DNA from 2 places in the Paenibacillus sanfengchensis genome. Region 2 is predicted to be linked to the other one. Evidence: predicted binding sites of a transcription regulator. Region 2 holds the regulator's gene; the other holds the start of a gene.

Region 1 (9,440 bases), on a different contig from region 2:
CCGTATAGTGATAGATGTGGGGCCGTCCTCTTTCTGATCCAACCCGTGGAGAATGGAGTTCTCCACCAGCGGCTGAATGATCAGGGGCAGGATCTCGACCTCCCCAATCCCCGGCGCAAGTTCCAGCTTATACTGCAGCCGGTCCTCATAACGGAATTTTTGCAGCTCCAAGTAACAGCGAACCATGGCAATCTCCTCGGAAAGCGGAATTTTTCCGTTGCCGACTTCCAAACTGCTGCGGATCAACGTGCTAAGCTGCCAGATCGCCTGCGCTATATCTTCCTCTCCCCGCAGATGGGCCTCCATCCGAATCGATTCCAGCGTATTGAACAGGAAATGGGGGTTGATTTGGCTGGCCAACATCTTAAACTTGATCTCGCTTTGCTTTTGCTCCAGCAGCCGCTTCTGCCGGTTGGTCTCCTCCACTTCCAGCATCAGTTGGCTAAGCCTGCCGACCAGAGCGTTGAACCGGTGGGACAGCTGGCCGATTTCATCTTTGCCGTCCAAGTCGAGATAAGCATTCCAGGAACCTGTTCCGACTTTGGACATATGCTTGCTCAAACGCAGCAGCCGGCCCGTTATGAGCGATGCCGATGCCTGGACGAGCAAGACGGCGACGACGAGGCAGCCTCCGATGACCAAGGCGGCTAGCCGGATAACACCGTTTGCATCACGGACGATGTCCGATACGGAAAACACCGAGATCACCCGCAAGCCGTTCCAACTGCTCTGCGGAATTAAACTGGCGATGACGACCTTGGACGCCTTCCCGTCCATGACGGCATCGAAGCTTCCTTCGCTTTGCGTAAGCATACTGTCACCGGCGTGCACTTCGGCGAGATTTTTGCCGTACAGATTCGGCCGGTTTGCTGCCACGATATTGTTGTGGTCGTCAACGATCATGGTTTGAAAGGATTCCTGTGAAATAATCGAGTTCAGCAGGGCTGTATTAACATTGATGACAAGCACGCTTTCCTGACCGGGATCGTCGAGGCTGATTTTTCTCACCAAGCTCAGGTAGTACTTCTGATCCCGCTCATCCTGTATGAATCCCCAGCCGGCCAGCCCTTTTTTGCCCAAAGCCACCTTGTACCAATCCGCCTGTTCCGTCTTGGCATCGGGTTGCATGAACTCCCAGTTGTTCAGCATCGTCGGGTTTGGCGTATAGAGCCGGATGGCTTTTACCTCCTTGTACAGCCTCATGTAGTCCCGGATTTCCGTATATTGGCGGTAGGTCTGGATCACCTCGATGTAACTGTCGTAGCTGCGGCTCACCACCGATTTCAATCGGCTGTCATTGGAAAGTTGATAGGAGATATCGAGCGGCACCTTGATGACTTCTTCGGTCCGTTTCCGTACGCGATCCACATTGTCCGCCGCTTGCTTGAAGGCATCCTTGACCATGATTTCGCGCAGCTTGCCGGTAAAGAATACCCCGCTAACCAGCAGCGGAATAACCGCGACAGTGATAAAGGTCAGAGACAGTTTGTTCCTAAGCTTAATGTCGTTCAATACTCTGACAAAGTTCATGTCTTCCGCCCCTCGGTGTCATGAATACAAAAACGGCCCCTTTTCGACAAGGGGCTGTTTACGCTTCTTCGCAAAATTTCCTCAACGGATTAATATAGCTTAGGCAGCCGATCCAGTGTAACGGCGTATTCGTGATGGTAAGCCCGGCGCAGTTCTTCCTTCGACGTGAACAACTCCGTCTTGCCGAAATCGTTGGACCAGGTCATGAACCACAGCCACGGAATTCGCGATTCCGCAAGATCGGGCACACTGGGGATGGATCCGATTTCCCCCAGAGCCGCCAGTTTCTCCGTCGGCGTAATTTGGATCAACTCCTCGTACTCTTTCCGAAGGTCGGTATGCTCATGAGCCGGCGGGTACAAGTCCCTGGAGATAATATCCACTTTATCATCCCCGACATACCCTTCCGGCAGCGGCGAATTCCAAACCCAGATCAAATTGTTCAGCCCATGGAAACGAGTGTACCGGTCATACATGAGAAGATACAGCTGTTTGGCCACTTCCGGGCCCTTGCTGCCCCACCAGAACCACTCCCCTTCCGCTTCATGAAAAGGACGCCACAATATCGGAATCCGTTTATCGCGGAATTCCTTAAGGATGTCGGCCACATAGTCCATATCCGACAACAACGCCTTGTGCTCGGCGGTTCCTTCCACAATCGCCCGAGAAGCATCAAAATCGGTATGCTCCGCATAGAAGCTCTTATCCTTCCCGCCGAGCGGAGAGAACCAATGCCAGGTAAATGTGAGCAATCCTTTTTCGTTGGTCACCCAATCCCAGGCGTTTTGCAGCGTATTTTTGTTTTCATTGACTTCAAGCAAACATTCCTCGCCGCTCATTTCATAGTTAATGTTCGGGGAATAGCTCAAGAGTTCGAAACCGCAGAGGGCGGGGAGCTTCCCTGTCGCCTCTCGAATGTAATGCAGTTCCTCCTGTGTTGTGGTTTGCGTATGCTGCCCCGTGATAATGCCTTTGCCGGACAACCCGCTCAAATAATTTAATAGCGCTTTCACTTCTTCAGTTGCTTGGGGATTGCAAGGAACAGCTTGAGACATGGTAAGTCCATCCTTTCTTTTACTCCGGTAATTGATTTTAATAACATCGTTGTTATATTTGTTATTAGCACATTATTTTATTGACAAAACAAATATACTCCTTGTTAAGATAAAGGTCAATTACTACACAAAAAAACAATTTTATTTTGACTAACAAAATTTTATAGTATTGCTATTATTGTTATTTTAGTTTTCATTACAAAAGGCATTTCGATCTAAAAATTTTCAAAACTGCTTTCAAAAAAACCGAAGAAACACCCAAGTTTTACAAACCCCAATTGGTGCCTTTTAACAGCGCAAAATATAACTTGCAATCCGTAAACGGATGTCCTATAATAAGTTTTGTTGTTCTTAAATCATGCGCCCGTGGTCCAATGGATATGACGTAGGCCTCCGGAGCCTGAGATCGAGGTTCGATTCCTCGCGGGCGCGCCATCTTACTTAAATGACAGACATCCGCAGCACTGAACTGGGTTGCGCAGCCTGTTATCATCATCGCCCTGAGTTTGGGCTTTTTTATTACCTAGAGTTTGACTTTCTTTGACTTTCTGTTTGAAATTGTTTATGATGAGGTTAATATTCATCGATTCCGTCAATTCTTTAATTGATTGAACCGATTGGGCTCAAGGCTGACACACGGCCTTTCCCGGGATATAAGTCTGGCGCGAACGGGCTACGGGATTCCCGACGATGCTTGGGCCAGGAAGTGGTTCTGATTTATTAAACTTGATCCATTAATGAGGAGGTTTTATCGGTGAGTTATATTCCTATGGTCGTTGAACAAAGTAACCGCGGCGAACGCGCTTACGACATTTACTCCAGACTGCTGAAGGACCGCATCATTTTCTTGGGCTCCCAGGTGAATGACGTTGTCGCCAACTCCATCATCGCTCAGATGCTGTTTCTGGACGCGGAGGATCCGGGGAAAGACATCCATTTGTACATTAACAGCCCTGGAGGTTCCATCACAGCCGGTATGGCCATTTTTGATACGATGCAATTCATTAAGTCCGACGTTTCCACCATCTGCGTGGGTCTCGCGGCTTCCATGGGCGCCTTCCTGCTGAATGCCGGTGCGCCGGGCAAACGCTACGCGCTGCCGAACAGCGAAATCATGATTCACCAACCGCTTGGCGGTGCCGAAGGCCAGGCTACGGATATCGAAATCCGGGCCCGCCGCATTCTGAAAATGCGCGACAAGCTGAACAAAATTTTGGCGGAACGGACCGGTCAGCCGTTGGAACGGATCGAAAAGGATACGGACCGCGACTACTTCATGAGCGCCGCCGAAGCCAAGGAATACGGCTTGATCGACCGCGTGATCGAGAAGGTTACGCCGCAGGGCGTGTAATCGAATAACCGCTAACGGCAAGACTGCCTCACGAGCCCTTGCGCTCGGCGGGGCAGTCTTTTTCTTGCTTTTACGCGAATTCGGTGGAAGAATAAGTACATTACTTTTTAGCCAGTTTACCCAGCAAGGAGTGAGCGAATGAAACCAGTCAAGAGAAGCAAGTTAACCGAAGTGAGCCGTCAACTGGCCGAGGTGGCCGCGGGCACCCGCAAAGCCGATCTGGTCGTGAAGAACGGAACTCTGGTCAACGTTTATACGGGAAAGCTCCAGGCGGGCACGGATGTCGCGATCGCCTGCGGAAGGATCGCTTATGTCGGCGATGCCAGCCATACGATCGGCGAGCGGACCGCGGTCATCGATGCGGCGGGACGGTTTATCGTTCCCGGGCTGCTGGACGGCCACATGCATGTCGAGAGCACGATGCTCTCGGTCACCGAATTCGCCAAAGCGGCCTTAGCCAAAGGGACGACGGGCGTGTTTATGGATCCGCATGAAATCGCCAACGTCTTCGGAGCGGACGGGGTACGCTGGATGCATGAGGAAGGCCGGGGACTGCCGCTCAAGGTATATACGACCTTCCCTTCCTGCGTTCCGGCCACGGATCATCTGGAAGATGCCGGGGCGGCCCTGGATGTCGCCGACATTGAAGACGGGATGACCTGGGATGGCGTCGAAGGCCTCGGCGAGGTCATGAACTTCCCAGGGGTCGTGTACGGCGATCCCAAAATGACCGGCGAGATCGCGGCCACGATCCGGGCCGGCAAGGCGGTCACCGGGCACTTTCCGAGCGAGGAGGAGCCGCTCCTCCAGGCTTATATCGCCTCCGGGGTGACCTCGTGCCACGAGACCGTCACGAAGGAGCAAGGGCTGCTCAAGCTGCAGCTGGGCATGCACCTGATGATCCGTGAAGGATCGGCCTGGCATGATGTGAAGGAAGTGATCAAGGTCGTGACCGAAGACCATGTCTATCCCGGCAACATCATGCTGGTGACGGACGACGTGTACCCGCAGACCCTGATTGAGAAGGGGCATATGAACCATGTCGTCCGCCGGGCCATCGAGGAAGGCGTCGATCCGGTGACCGCCATCCAGATGGGGACGATCAACACGGCGCGTTACTTCCGGGTCGACGGGGACGTCGGCGGCATCGCGCCGGGCAAATGCGCCGATCTGCTGCTGATCGGCAGCCTTGAGCGCATGGAACCGTCCACCGTGATCGCGGACGGTTCGGTGGTGTACGACGGCGGCCAGCTTCGGCTGGACTTTCCGGATTACGCGTATCCGGAGGCGGCCCGCCGGTCGGTGCACCTCGCGCGGCCGCTGGAGGCGCGGGATTTCGCGCTGCCGAGCGCGAAGCGCGGCGCGGCCGCCGGGCCGGCCGAGACCCGGGTCAATGTGATCCGGGTCATCGAGAACAGCGCGCGCACGGCCCGTGGCGGGGCGCGCCTGGCCGTCGAAGACGGCTTCATCCGCCCCAGCGTGGAGCGGGATGTCCTTGCGCTGGCCTGCATCGACCGTCACCGCGGCAGCGGCGAGATCTCGCTGGCCTTCGCCCAAGGCTTCGGCCTGAAGCGCGGTGCGGTCGCCTCGACCGTGGCGCACGACAGCCACAATCTCCTGGTCATGGGCGCCGACCCGGAGGATATGGCCTTTGCCGCCAATGAGCTCGCGCGTCTGGGCGGCGGCATGATCGCCGTATTGGACGGCCAGGTCCTGGCGGCCGTGCCGATGGCGATCGCCGGGCTCATGTCCGACCAGCCGCTTGAGGTCGTCGTCAAGCAGGTCCAGGCGCTGGAAGAAGCCTGGCGGACGCTCGGCAGCCCGCTGAACGCCCCGTTCATGACGTTTTCGCTGATCGCGCTGCCGGTCATCCCCGAGCTGCGGATCACGAACCGCGGTCTGGCGGATGTGGAGCGATTCAAGCTGATTCCTGTCGAAATCGCGGATGAAATGAACCTGCCCTAATGCGCGAAAACTCGGCATAAACGGGAATTCTTTCCGTTAAATCCGGGGATTTCGACCCTCATGTCCTAGCGTTGCAATAAGCAATTTGATCACGAAGAATAACTGGGGAAATTAAGCCTGCGCATTCTCCTTTTAGGCCGCCGGCTTCCCTATGTGAACCGTGCAGGTGGTGTGCAGGTAAATAAGGGCGTTATGCGGCGCTATTTTGTCGAATTCGGCTGGTCGATGTGAAATAGCGGCTTTTTAGGGTCCTATTGTTGGAAAAAGCGGACCCAACCATCATTTTGGGGCCAGCAACAGGACAATAAGGCCCTTTTTGATCGCTATGATTCCCCCGAAGCCGAATCGGGCGGAAATAGCGCCGCAAAAGCCACTAGCGATGAACTAACCCTAACATGAAAGAAGAGGGTGGTTAAAAATGGGAGCCCCATCTTACGCAAGGCGTAGTCTTCCTTTTTTTTCGGGGAATTTTATTTTGCCTTTCCAGCTGGTACTAATGCCTGAGAGGACTCTAACGGCTGTAGCAGCCGCTATTTAACGAAAAGTAGCCCTTTCGAAATTCTAACGGTTGTGAGCGCCGTTATTCCCCTGGATTCTCGCCTTAACAGCCTGTTTATGCGAAAATAGGCGCCGTGGCGACCGTTAGAATGGGAAATTGGCGTTTTCAGGACAAATAACGGCTGTGGCAACCGTTAGCGTTAATTTTCGTCTTTCTTGCAAGGCTGCTCATGCGACGGCGGTTAGGGAAATGGGACACGCCGGATCCAACTCGCCACACCGAGGCGACAAGTTTCAAAATAAGTAGCACCCTGTCAGGTTTGATGCAACTTCAGTGCTCAAAAGGCCGCTATTGAGGGGGCGGCTAGAGAAGTTGGGTACGCGCCGACCCAGCTCACCACGCCGACCCAGCAAGGGGTTCCCGCTATTTTTGCGTCCATCGGATACTCAGCAAAAAAGCCTGCCGAATCGGCAGGCTTTTACTTTATTGCTAAACCTCTTTCCTCTACCTGATCCCCAGCTCAGGGAAGGAGAAATAAAACTCGGGAAAGCCGAACACGTATGGCAGATAGTCATACAATTGGAAAAAGATGACCACCCCGTTCTCCTTCAAATAGAAGTCGGGATTGTTCCCGATCGTTTCGAAACCGCCGAAATACCCCTCCGTCGCCTGCAACTGTTTGGCGATTGATGGATCAACGATGCTGCGAAATCCGGGATTCGCCCGGAGCACTTCGTCCAAGGTCAGCAGCTTGCCATCGCTCAGCCGGAAAGTTAGGCCTTCCCGGAAACTGATCCCGTGTGCTCCGCCGGTATAGGCGTATGTTTGTTCCAAGATGCTCAGCAGTCCGCCCCGGTTATAGGTCACGGTATAGTTCCCCAGGTATTCGTAAGGACTGCCGTTCGGTGACGGTTGATTCTCCTGGGCCTCCTTCAAGGAGGCTTGAACGAATTTTTCCGCTCTGGATTGCAGCAGGGCGTTGATTTTGCCCTCCGCCTCCTTGCTGCGAAGCCCGCTGACCTGCGGATACTCCACTTTGATTGTCGCTTCGGGAACATTTTTCTCAATCGTCCGCGTTTCGATCCGGATGTCATTCAAGCGGTGCGGAATCAGGTCTAGAGTCTTTCCCGCATCTTTCCAGGAGGAGGTGAAGCCCAGATGATCGGTCAGCACTTTCACCGATACATAAGGTTGCCCGTTCACGACCTTCCATTCATAAGGAAGCACCTGCGTGCTGCCGTCCACAACCGCCTTGGCCCCCGTTTCGGCGGGTTGAAGCGTTACGGTTACGTTTTGCTTCTTTAACGTATACGTGTTGGTCCCGGCATCCTGTTTGACCTTCACTTTAAGCCCCTTGCGGATCAGCTCCAACGGCAGCAGTACATCCTCCTGCCCTTGCAGCCCCTGCTGTTTCAGGCCTTTCCCTTTCAGCGTAATGTTAACCGGCTGCCCTTCGCGGATTGCAGAAGACTGCCCCTGGGGCAACAGAACGCCGGTTGGGCGCGCAGCCGGGAGGGCCGATGCTTCCAGACCCCCTATGCCATAGGGCAAAGCCAATGCAAATGCCGCAATCAGGGTACCCGTGATCTTCACAAACTTGTTCATAAGGTAGCTCACCTCTTCTTGGAGTTACCCCAATTATTTCCCCGCATGGCGAAAAACATGCTTCTTTTCCTTCCGCGCCGCCTTAAATCAGCCACCAGGAGGTTTTCTGCCTGTATATTTGTACATTTACCCGTTTCCGGGCAAAGAAAAAAAGCGTGCTTCCACGCTTTTCCCCCGACTCGGTTACTCCCGACCGCTCTTTAGCTCGGTCCAGAAACGGTCGTAAATTTGCAGTTTATCGCCGACATCGCCCAACCATTCGGTCCGGGACAATTCCTCCGGCGACAAATTGATCATTTTATCGCTATTGTATTCCTCGCTGTGGAACTCATGGGCTTTCGTATTCGGGTCGCTGTATCCGATCGATTCATAGTTTTTGGCGCTGTTCTCCGGCTCCAGCATAAAGTTGATAAACTTCTCCGCCAGTTCCTGATTTTTGGCGCCTTTCGGAATCGCGTAGTTATCGGACCAGATCGTTCCGCCTTCCTTCGGCACGACGTAAGCCACGTCCGGGTTGTCTTTGGCGATAAACGAGGCGTCACCGGACCATACCGTGCCGATCCAGCCTTCTTCCTGAATCATTTTTTGCTTAATGTTGTCCGTATCAAAGGCCAATACGTTCGGCAGCAGGTTTTTCAGGTCCTCCACCGCGGCGGTAATTTCGGTTTCATCCGTGGAGCTGTTGGATTTGCCGGCTTTTTTCAAAGCCATGCCGATCACTTCGCGGTTGTCGTCGAGCAGGAGCACCTTTCCTTTGTAGGCCGGATTCCACAGGTCTTCCCAGCTGTCGATTTCCTCTTTGACGTACTTTTTGTTGTAGGCGATCCCCGTTACGCCGGAGGTATAGACGATAGAGTATTTATTATCCGGGTCAAACGACGGATTCTTGAACGCTTCATCCATGTTCGCGAAATTCGGGATATTGCCCTTGTTCAGCGGGGACAGCAGATCCTGCTTGATCATCGTCGCGACCATGTAATCAGATGGCTGGATCAAATCATAACCACTGCCGCCGGCTTTAATTTTGGCCAGCAGGTCCTCGTTATTGGCAAACACGTCGTAGTTGATCTTGACATTGTATTCCTTCTCGAAAGCGGCAAGCACGTCCGCGTCAAAGTTGTCCGCCCAACTGTAGATATTCAGCGTCTCCTTGGAAGAACCGCCGCAACCGGATAATACCGCAAGCCCCATCGTTACCGCCAGCAACAGGCCGGCCCACTTCATTTTTTTCAATTCTCGATCTCCTCTCTTCTCCCCGCCAAAATAACCGGATCTGCGACCAATAGGGTGGTATAGCCGCTTTACCGGACGTAATAAGCGAATTTAGATTCATGTTCTTGGATATGCCACCGTCCTAGAACGGCAGGACCGATTGTTTCTTCTGCCCTTTACCTCTATTCAAAACGAATTGGGCCATGAAAATCAAGGTTACGCT
Region 2 (9,440 bases):
TCTGGGCCGTGTTATCTCCGCCCTGCTGAATGATCGTTGCCTCATGATCGGGAAGCCCTTTATACTCCACAAGAAAAGCGCCAGCTTTGGCCATGGATGTGCGAAAGGCGAAATGATCCGAGAAATAATCATCAAACTCCCTCGTAAATTCTCCCGAAAAGAACTTTCCCCATAAAAAAGAGGGCCACTGCGTCAGAGTCCGCTGTTCCAACGAGGAAACGCTGCCGGAATGGGGATAGGCCAGGTTGAGAATTCCAAAGCCGAAGATCACCAGTAAAAAGAAAATTGTATTGAGTACATATCGTAATTTCATCCTGCTCCTCCTCGTCAAAACCGATAGTAGAGAAACGGGTTATAGGAACTGCCCACCAACAAAATCGTGGCGAGAATTAAGATCGCCGCATTAAGCGCCTGGCTCCCCACGACGGTCAGCCCCCTCCCGAGTCTCGGGGAAGATTGAGCGATCCATCGGATTCCCCGCACGACCAGCGGCGTCGAAAGCAGGACGGCTGCGAGAAACAGCAGCAAATTGTCATGCATATAGAATTCCAAATACGGGTTGGCGAATTCCCGGCGGTATAAACCGAACATCGTAAGAAGCGCTTTGATTCCCTCGGAAAGGTCGGTGAAATAGAACCACACCCAGCCGACCAATATCGCGATGACCGCGTAAAGATGAGCGATAAACGCAGGAACTTTAGCCATCCATCTCCCGAGAAATTGGCGCTCGAGATAAATCAGCATCCCGAAATAAAGTCCCCAAATGATGAAATTCCAGCTTGCCCCGTGCCAAATGCCGGTCAGAAACCATACGACAAACAGGTTGCGCAGATAGAATCTCTGGTTTCCTCCAAGCGGGATATACACATAATCGCGGAAAAATCCGCCCAAGGACATGTTCCAACGCCGCCAGAATTCCCCCGCGGACTTGGAGATGTAAGGATAATTGAAATTTTCCCGCAGGGTAAAACCGAACATTCTGCCCAAGCCGATGGCCATATCCGAATAACCCGAGAAATCAAAGTAAATCTGCAAGGCGAACAAGGTAATGCCAAACCACATCCCTAACACGGAAGAGGTTGCCGAGCTCGGATTCAGCAGCTGAGCAGCCGCCTCACCGAGCAGGTTGGCCAGCAGCACTTTTTTCCCCAGCCCCAACAGGAACCGCGAAATCCCTGCACTAAACCCCTCCAGGGTGACTTGCGGATGCTCGATCTGCCTTTCGATATCCGTATATCGGATAATCGGACCGGCCACCAGATGCGGAAAAAAAGAGACATAAAAGAGTACTTTCTTCGGCGACCGGGGAGCGCGGATCGTCCCTTTGTAGACGTCAGTCAGATAACAAATCAGCTCGAAGGTGAAGAAGGAGATGCCAATCGGCAGTTTCACTTCCGGAACCGGAAGGTTCACCGGCAGAAGCAGATTCAGATTCTCAATCAGAAAGCCGGCATATTTAAAAAAACCCAGCATGCCGATGTTCACGACAATGGAGGCGACAAACAGGGCTTTAGCCAGGTTAGTCCCCCTTGCCCGCTCGATGCCGAGCGCAAAAACGTACCCGAGCATCGAGGCCAGAAGGAGTAATATAACCCAAAGCGGCTCCCCCCATGCATAAAAAACATAGGAAAATACAATCAATACCCAAATGCGGTATCCCGAATTTTTGGAGATAAAATAAGCCGCGAGCAGCAGAGGCAGAAAGAGATACAGAAAGATCAAGCTTGAAAAAACCATGGCGATACGTAAACTCCCCTCTATCTTTAAACATCCGAGGAGAAGTATAAAAGATGAAACTTAACAATCTGTTCAGCAAAGCTTAACAAAAACTTACCATTTGCTTATCAATTTCAGACACAAGTTTTATGATCTTTTATCCCACTCCATAGATTACTTTTTATTCCACTCCACAGAATTAGATGAACGAGGGCCCCAAAATGTTAGAAAGCCCGATTACGGTTTATTCAGCCAGGGGAAAACGTGTCTCAAACACGGTGCATTGCGGGTTGCTTGCTACCGAGATTTGGCCTTGATGAACGTCAACGATGCTTTTGGCAATAGCAAGCCCAAGTCCCGTTCCTCCCGTCGACTTGGAACGGGAGCCCTCAACACGGTAGAAGCGGTCAAAAAGGAAGGGGAGGCTGCTTGAGGGAATCTCTTGGCCATAGTTGGTAAACTTCACGCTGGCCCACCCCTCCTCCGCGCCGACCTGGATATCGATATATTTTCCCTCGGTCCCGTATTGAATGGCGTTGTTCATCAAGTTTTCAAAAGCGCGAACCAGCAAATCCCCGTCAGCCAGAATAGGCACCTGCTTGCGACCCACCGTAACGCGGCAGACCATCCCCGTCTGTTCCAGACTGGGGACGAATTCTTCGGCAAGCTGGCAGAGGAAACCTACCAGGTCAAGCTCGGATAGCTGCAACGGCAGCCCGTTATGGATGCGGGTGTATTCAAACAGTTGGTCGATCAGCTTTTTGAGGTCCTGTGACTTTTCATAGGCAATGTTAACATAATAGCGCAATTCGGTCTCATCTTTGTAACGATCTTCTTCAATGGCTTTAAGAAAACCCAAAATCGAGGTAAGCGGTGTCCTGAGATCATGGGAAACGCCCGTAATCAGATCGTTCTTCGAGCGCTCCGCACGGCGTTCCTCCTCGATGGAGCGGCTGAGCCGGTCCGCCATACTGTTGATGCTTTCGGAGACTTTGGCCAGTTCCCCGGTCTGGGCGGGAATCTTCCGGTCCAGCCGCCCCTCCGCTATTTCCTCAAGCCCGCCGGTGATTTCCTGCAGCGACGAATGGAGTCCCTTCATCGCCCTATCCAGATTTTCCGCCATATTCCCCAATTCATCGGCGGTCCGCACCGGGATCCGCACATCAAGGCGGCCCAGGCCGACTTCCACCAACGCTTGGTCAAGCTCATTCAAATATCGGGTCGTTCCCCGCGTCAACAGCATATAAATCGTGACGAATACCGCCACACCCACGACCGCCATGGCCGGTACGGAGCCGATTTGTTGGATCACTTCCCGGACCGCCCAACGGAAAGGCGAGACGAACGGCGACTCCCGCAGTTCAAGGATGTAAGCCGCCAACTGGTGACACACAAATAGCATGGAAACCGTAAGCAACAAACTGCCCACGCCAAACAGCAAAAATTTCAAACGCAACGACATTAACCGCTTCATTTTCATATTCTGAACCTCTGCCTTTTCAATCGGCTTCCATCTTGTAACCGATACCCCATATCGTTTTTATGAAGCTGGGGTTCTGCGGATCCCGTTCGATTTTTTCGCGCAGTCTGCGGATGTGCACCATGACTGTATTTTTCGACTCCATATATTGTTCCTTCCAGACCTCCTCATAGATGCGGTCCATGCTCAGCACGATGCCGCGATTGACGGCCAACAGCTTAAGCACCTCAAATTCGCGCGGTGTCAACTTGATTTCCCGCTGATCCACGGTTACTTTGTGCATGGCGGTATTGATCACCAGATCGTCGATCACAATTTCGTCCTGGGCAGGGGGCCAGGCTTGTCTGGCAAACCGGTTGTAGCGCCGAAGCTGCGACTTGACCCGTGCGATCAGCTCCAACGGATTGAACGGCTTGGTAACATAATCGTCCGCCCCGATGCTGAGCCCGGCGATTTTATCCATGTCCTGACTCTTGGCGGACAACATAATGATCGGTGTATCGCGCGCTTCGCGAATGCGCATGCAGGCTTCAAGCCCGTCGAGCCTCGGCATCATCACATCCAGGATAATCAAATCCACATCGTGAGAATGCAGCAGCTCCAGTGCTTCCAAGCCGTCCGAAGCCGTTAATAGACGGTAACCTTCATTCCGCATGTAAATTTCCATGAGCTTGATAATTTCTTTCTCATCATCTACCAAAAGAATCGTTTCTCTCACTTGAAACAAGCCTCCTTGATTTCTACCTACTATTTCGTCAAAAAGGCCCTTCTTTCCTGTACGTTTTCGAAATCAAAAACGGACCTGCAGCGATTGCAGGTCCGTAAGGACATCACATTCATACGTTAGGCGTTTTCGAAAAAGTCCCGGTTTTCTCCACGGTCAGCGAGCCATCCAGCTCGTCAATCGTGAGCGAGTCGCCCTTCTTCACGTGACCGGTCAGCAGTTCCTCGGACAGACGGTCTTCGATATGCTTCTGGATCGCCCGGCGGAGCGGCCGCGCCCCGTAAGCCGGGTCGAACCCTTCCTTGGCCAGGAAGGCTTTGGCTTTGTCGGTCAGCACGAAGTCGACGTCATACTCCCGCAGCCGCTTGCGCAGCTCCTCGGACATGAGGGTGACGATTTGACCGATATGAGCTTCCTCGAGCGAGTGGAAAACGATGATTTCATCGATCCGATTGAGGAATTCCGGACGGAAGCTTTTCTTCAACTCTTCCATCACTTTGCCCTTCATGTTGTCGTAATCCGCTCCGGCGTCATCCACGGCGGTAAAGCCCAACCGCGTATTCCGCTTGATCGCTTCGGCCCCCACATTGGAGGTCAGAATGATCAGCGTATTGCGGAAGTCGACGACTCTGCCCTTGGAGTCGGTCAAACGGCCATCCTCCAGCACTTGCAGGAGAATGTTGAACACTTCCGGATGCGCCTTTTCAATTTCATCGAGAAGAACGACGGAGTACGGTTTGCGGCGTACTTTCTCGGTCAGTTGGCCGCCTTCCTCATAGCCAACGTATCCCGGAGGCGCGCCTACGAGACGGGCCGTGGAATGCTTCTCCATGTATTCCGACATGTCGATGCGGATCACGGCATTCTCGTCGCCGAACATCGATTCGGCGAGGGCCCGGGCCAACTCGGTTTTACCCACCCCGGTTGGGCCGAGGAAAATGAATGAGCCCATCGGGCGTTTCGGATCCTTCAGGCCGGCACGCGCCCGGCGGATCGCCCGGCTGACAGCCTTGACGGCTTCATCCTGGCCGATGACGCGTTCATGCAGAATCTGCTCCATATTCAGCAGGCGCTCGGTCTCTTCTTCCTTCAGCTTGCTGACCGGAATTCCCGTCCAGCTGGCCACGACCTGAGCGATATCCTCCGGCGTCACCTCGGAGTCCGTCCGGCCCTGCTTTTCTTTCCACTGATTCTTCGTGATATCCAACTCTTCGCGGATCTTTTGTTCCGTGTCGCGCAAGGCGGCGGCTTTTTCGAATTCCTGACTTTGCACCGCGGCGTCCTTCTCCTTGCGGATATCCTCCAAACGGTTCTCCAGCTGCTTCAAATTCGGCGGTACCGTGTAGGAGTTCAGCCTTACCTTGGAGCCCGCCTCATCGATCAGGTCGATCGCTTTATCCGGCAGGAAACGGTCCTGAATGTAACGGTCCGACAACTTCACTGCCTGCTCGATGGCTTCATCGGTAATCTTCACCCGGTGATGCGCTTCGTAACGGTCGCGCAGTCCGTGCAGGATTTGAATCGCTTCGTCCACCGACGGCTGGTCTACCGTAATCGGTTGGAACCGGCGTTCCAGAGCGGCATCCTTCTCGATGTACTTCCGGTATTCGTCCAGCGTCGTTGCCCCGATGCACTGCAGTTCACCGCGCGCCAACGCCGGCTTCAGAATGTTGGAGGCGTCGATTGCGCCTTCCGCGCCGCCGGCACCAATCAAGGTGTGCAACTCGTCGATGAAGAGGATGATATTTCCGGCCTGGCGGATTTCATCCATGATTTTTTTCAAGCGGTCTTCGAATTCACCGCGGTATTTCGTTCCGGCTACCACCGATCCCATATCCAGGGTCATTACCCGTTTATCGCGGAGCGTTTCCGGGATTTCGTTGTTGATGATCTTTTGGGCCAGCCCCTCGGCAATCGCGGTTTTCCCGACGCCCGGTTCCCCGATCAGCACCGGATTGTTCTTCGTCCGGCGGCTTAGCACCTGAATTACCCGTTCGATTTCCTTGCTGCGCCCAATCACCGGATCCAGATTGCCTTCCTTGGCAGAAGCCGTCAAGTCGCGGGCCAGGCTGTCCAAGGTCGGTGTATTTACATTGGCGGGCGTTCCATGGTGGCTTGAGACGGCTTCACTGCTGCCGAGCAGTTGAAGCACTTGCTGACGTGCCTTGTTCAGGCTGATGCCCAGGTTGTTCAGAACGCGGGCAGCCACACCTTCGCCCTCCCGGATCAAACCAAGCAAAATATGCTCGGTGCCGACATAGGTATGGCCCAATTTCCGGGCTTCATCCATCGAGAGTTCGATGACTTTTTTCGCCCGCGGCGTATATGCAATATTGGAAGGCTGCTCCTGACCGCGACCGATCAGCGTTTCCACTTCGTCCTGGATTTTCTCCAGACCCAACCCCAAGCCGATGAGCGCTTTGGCAGCAATGCCTTCGCCTTCCCGAATGAGTCCAAGCAAAATATGCTCCGTTCCGATATTGTTGTGCCCCAGTCTGACAGCTTCTTCCTGAGCCAAGGCCAGCACTTTTTGGGCACGTTCCGTAAATCTTCCAAACATCATGTCTTTTGCACCTCCATAAATTAAGTCCGCTTCAGTTATTTACCCACTTTTTCGCGAATCAGCTTGGCGCGGTACATATCCCGCTCCCCAGGCGACAGATTCTCGCCGAACATCTTTTGTAAAAAGCCGGGCTGGGTCATGACGTTAAGTTCATTGAGCACTTGGGGGGACACATTATCTATTAACCCGACATCCACACCAAGCCGAACATCCGATAGCCGCTGTGCCGCTTCCTTCGAATCCATTATGGACGCATGGGACAAAATCCCGTACGATCGCATCACCCTGTCGGTCATCCGCAGCCGGGATTCGGTAAGCAGCTTGTTGCGGGCGTTCTTCTCATGTTCGATAATTTGCATGACAACGCCGTACAAATTCTCAATAATTTCTGCCTCGCTTTGTCCTAGTGTAATCTGATTTGAGATTTGAAACAAGTTGCCCATCGCTTCACTGCCTTCACCGTAAATTCCCCGGACCGTCAATCCCACTTGCGACACGGCCGAGAGTATCCGGTTAATCTGCTGCGTCAGCACCAGGGCAGGCAGATGCATCATGACCGAAGCCCGAAGCCCCGTCCCCACATTCGTCGGACAGCTGGTCAAAAAGCCCCGGTTGGCGTCAAACGCATAATCGACATGATCTTCAAAAATATCGTCGATGGCCGTCGCTTTTTCCCAAGCTTCCTGGACTTGAAGGCCCGGATACAGACATTGAATCCGTAAATGGTCCTCTTCATTGACCATGATGCTTAAGCTTTCGTCCTCGCTGATGAAAGCGGCACCTTTCCGGGATTCCCCCGCCAGGTTCGGACTGATCAGATGCTTCTCCACCAAAATCTTCTTGTCGAGCTCCTCCAAATCCGCCAGAAGCACCGGATGCAGCTTGCCGTAGCTCTGCAAACGCTCATCGCTTAAAGCGTCCTGCAGCAGCCTAAGCACCTCTTCGGACTGCTGGTTGGTCGCCAGCATCGGGAAAGGATGATGAACCAGGTTGCGGGCAATGCGCACGCGGGTACTGATCACAATCTCCGATTCCTTGCCGCCCCGGCTCATCCATTCGCTTAAAGGTTGCTGTGTAAAACGAAGATCAGGCATTCTGCACTCCCCCTACTCTGCGGAAATTTGCTTCTCAATCTCGCGAATTTGATCCCGAAGCGCGGCTGCTTCTTCAAACTCTTCCTGCAAAATCCGGTACTGCAACTCGCGGCGGAGGTCATCGAGCTTCCGCTTGACCTGGAGATGGCCGCCGGCCCGTTTCGGCACTTTCCCTACATGGACCGTGTTGCCGTGTACTCTTTTGAACAAGGGATCCAAGCGGTCGTTAAAATATTTGTAGCAGGAACTGCAGCCAAAGCGTCCGATTTTGCTGAACTGGGAATACGTCAGACCGCATTCTTCACAACGGATACTCTCCTTCGGTTTCGCCGCTGCTGCCGGCCCGTGAATACCTGGCTGAAATTCCATTAATCCCGAGAGCAGATTATGGATCGAGAAGCCTCCGCTCGTGCCCGGGATCATCTCTCCCTTCTCCCGCGCACATGCCTCACAGATATGAAACTCCGTTTTCTCGCCGTTGACGATTTTTGTGAAATGTAATGTGGCAGGGCGTTTACCGCATTCTTGGCATTGCATAGTTGTCCCTCCTCCAACAATGGATTGCCTTGGTTTTATTGCATGCTGCCGTTAGCCGGGTAAAGTTAGCCAAGTAAAGAGATCAGCATTGCCTTCATAATTCTGGCGCGAATCTGGTCCCGGTAAGGCAGTTTCACCATCAGCACTTCCCTGGAAATCGCGGCCCTCATCAGCGCCGCTTCCCTGCTGCTTAAAAAACGGGCCTCTTCCAGTTGATAAATAAGTCCTTCCGCCGCCGTCTGGCCGATCTCTTCACTTATCATCTGGTGGAGGTACGTGTGCAGGCTGTTGGCACCCGGCAATTCGATCCGCCTGATGCGTACGTACCCGCCGCCGCCGCGTTTACTCTCCACCAAATATCCCTTTTCCACCGTAAACCGCGTACTGATTACATAGTTAATCTGTGACGGCACGCAGCTGAACTTATCGGCCAGATCATTGCGCTGAATTTCAATCGCCCCTTCCGGGCTTTCATGCAAGATACTTTTGAGATATTTTTCAATGATGTCGGAGATATTACGCATGACCCATCCTCCATTATTTAAAGCAGTTCTATCTGGTATGACTATCTGTATTGACTTTCTTGCATTGGATTGACTTTGACTTTCTTTGACTTTAATCTCATTATACCATAAATTATGCTTTTGCCAAGGGGGCACTCTTATCTTCAGTGTGAGCGCCCTGCGGTCAAAATATTCCTCCAGGCTTCCGAAGGTGCAAAAACAAAGGCGGTAACGAAAACGAGGCTTCTGGCTTTTTGATCCTGCCTGGAACACAAATTCCTGCAAATCTGCAGGAATTTATGGGAGTTAAGCCCCTCTGTGCGATATTCCTGCAAATCTGCAGGTTTTTTTTGTTGCTGGGGCTCCCCTCAAGAAAAAGGCCGAAAATTCCTGCACTTTTGCATCCTTTTCGCTCTTCGGGGCACAAACGTTCGGAAATACCTGCAGATTTGCATCAATTTGTATTAGAGCATACAAAAAGAGCACCACCGCTTCATACGGTAGTGCTCTTTCTTAGTTGCTTGGCAACGTCCTACTCTCCCAGGACCCTTCGGTCCAAGTACCATCGGCGCTGGAGGGCTTAACGGTCGTGTTCGGGATGGGTACGCGTGGAACCCCTCCGCCATCGCCACCAAACGTGTTCAGATGTTTGATCACCTGAAAACTGGATACGAAACGTGCTTTGCGTTTTAGTCTCCTCAAGTGCTCAGATCGGCTTGTTCAGCCTGACGCCACTTTTTGGAGTTGTTTTTGGATAAGCCCTCGACCGATTAGTACCTGTCAGCTCCATGCATTGCTGCACTTCCACCCCAGGCCTATCAAC

The links. The regulator CtsR, encoded in region 2, represses protease genes until heat stress. The targets are predictions, from matches to a motif close to ATGGTCAATAAAGGTCAAACA.
Region 1: clpP (ATP-dependent Clp endopeptidase proteolytic subunit ClpP) is a predicted target of CtsR. The motif match lies at 3,113-3,133, and genes of this name have one in related genera.

The regions. Positions count from the first base shown of each region.
Region 1 covers NZ_JBAGJC010000012.1:43,197-52,636, reverse strand. Annotated here, with positions in the region: gene V4U84_RS20905 (sensor histidine kinase) at 1-1,530, opposite strand, end outside; gene V4U84_RS20900 (glycosyl hydrolase) at 1,620-2,585, opposite strand; tRNA gene V4U84_RS20895 (tRNA-Arg) at 2,946-3,020, shown strand; gene clpP (ATP-dependent Clp endopeptidase proteolytic subunit ClpP) at 3,340-3,936, shown strand; gene ade (adenine deaminase) at 4,075-5,901, shown strand; gene V4U84_RS20880 (PdaC/SigV domain-containing protein) at 6,905-8,005, opposite strand; gene V4U84_RS20875 (ABC transporter substrate-binding protein) at 8,189-9,238, opposite strand; gene V4U84_RS20870 (ABC transporter permease) at 9,360-9,440, opposite strand, start outside.
Region 2 covers NZ_JBAGJC010000020.1:66,247-75,686, forward strand. Annotated here, with positions in the region: gene V4U84_RS24865 (DHHW family protein) at 1-313, opposite strand, end outside; gene V4U84_RS24870 (MBOAT family O-acyltransferase) at 328-1,737, opposite strand; gene V4U84_RS24875 (sensor histidine kinase) at 1,961-3,196, opposite strand; gene V4U84_RS24880 (response regulator transcription factor) at 3,216-3,914, opposite strand; gene clpC (ATP-dependent protease ATP-binding subunit ClpC) at 4,033-6,483, opposite strand; gene V4U84_RS24890 (protein arginine kinase) at 6,519-7,577, opposite strand; gene V4U84_RS24895 (UvrB/UvrC motif-containing protein) at 7,590-8,114, opposite strand; gene V4U84_RS24900 (CtsR family transcriptional regulator) at 8,180-8,638, opposite strand; rRNA gene rrf (5S ribosomal RNA) at 9,137-9,253, opposite strand; partial or broken rRNA gene V4U84_RS24910 (23S ribosomal RNA) at 9,368-9,440, opposite strand, start outside.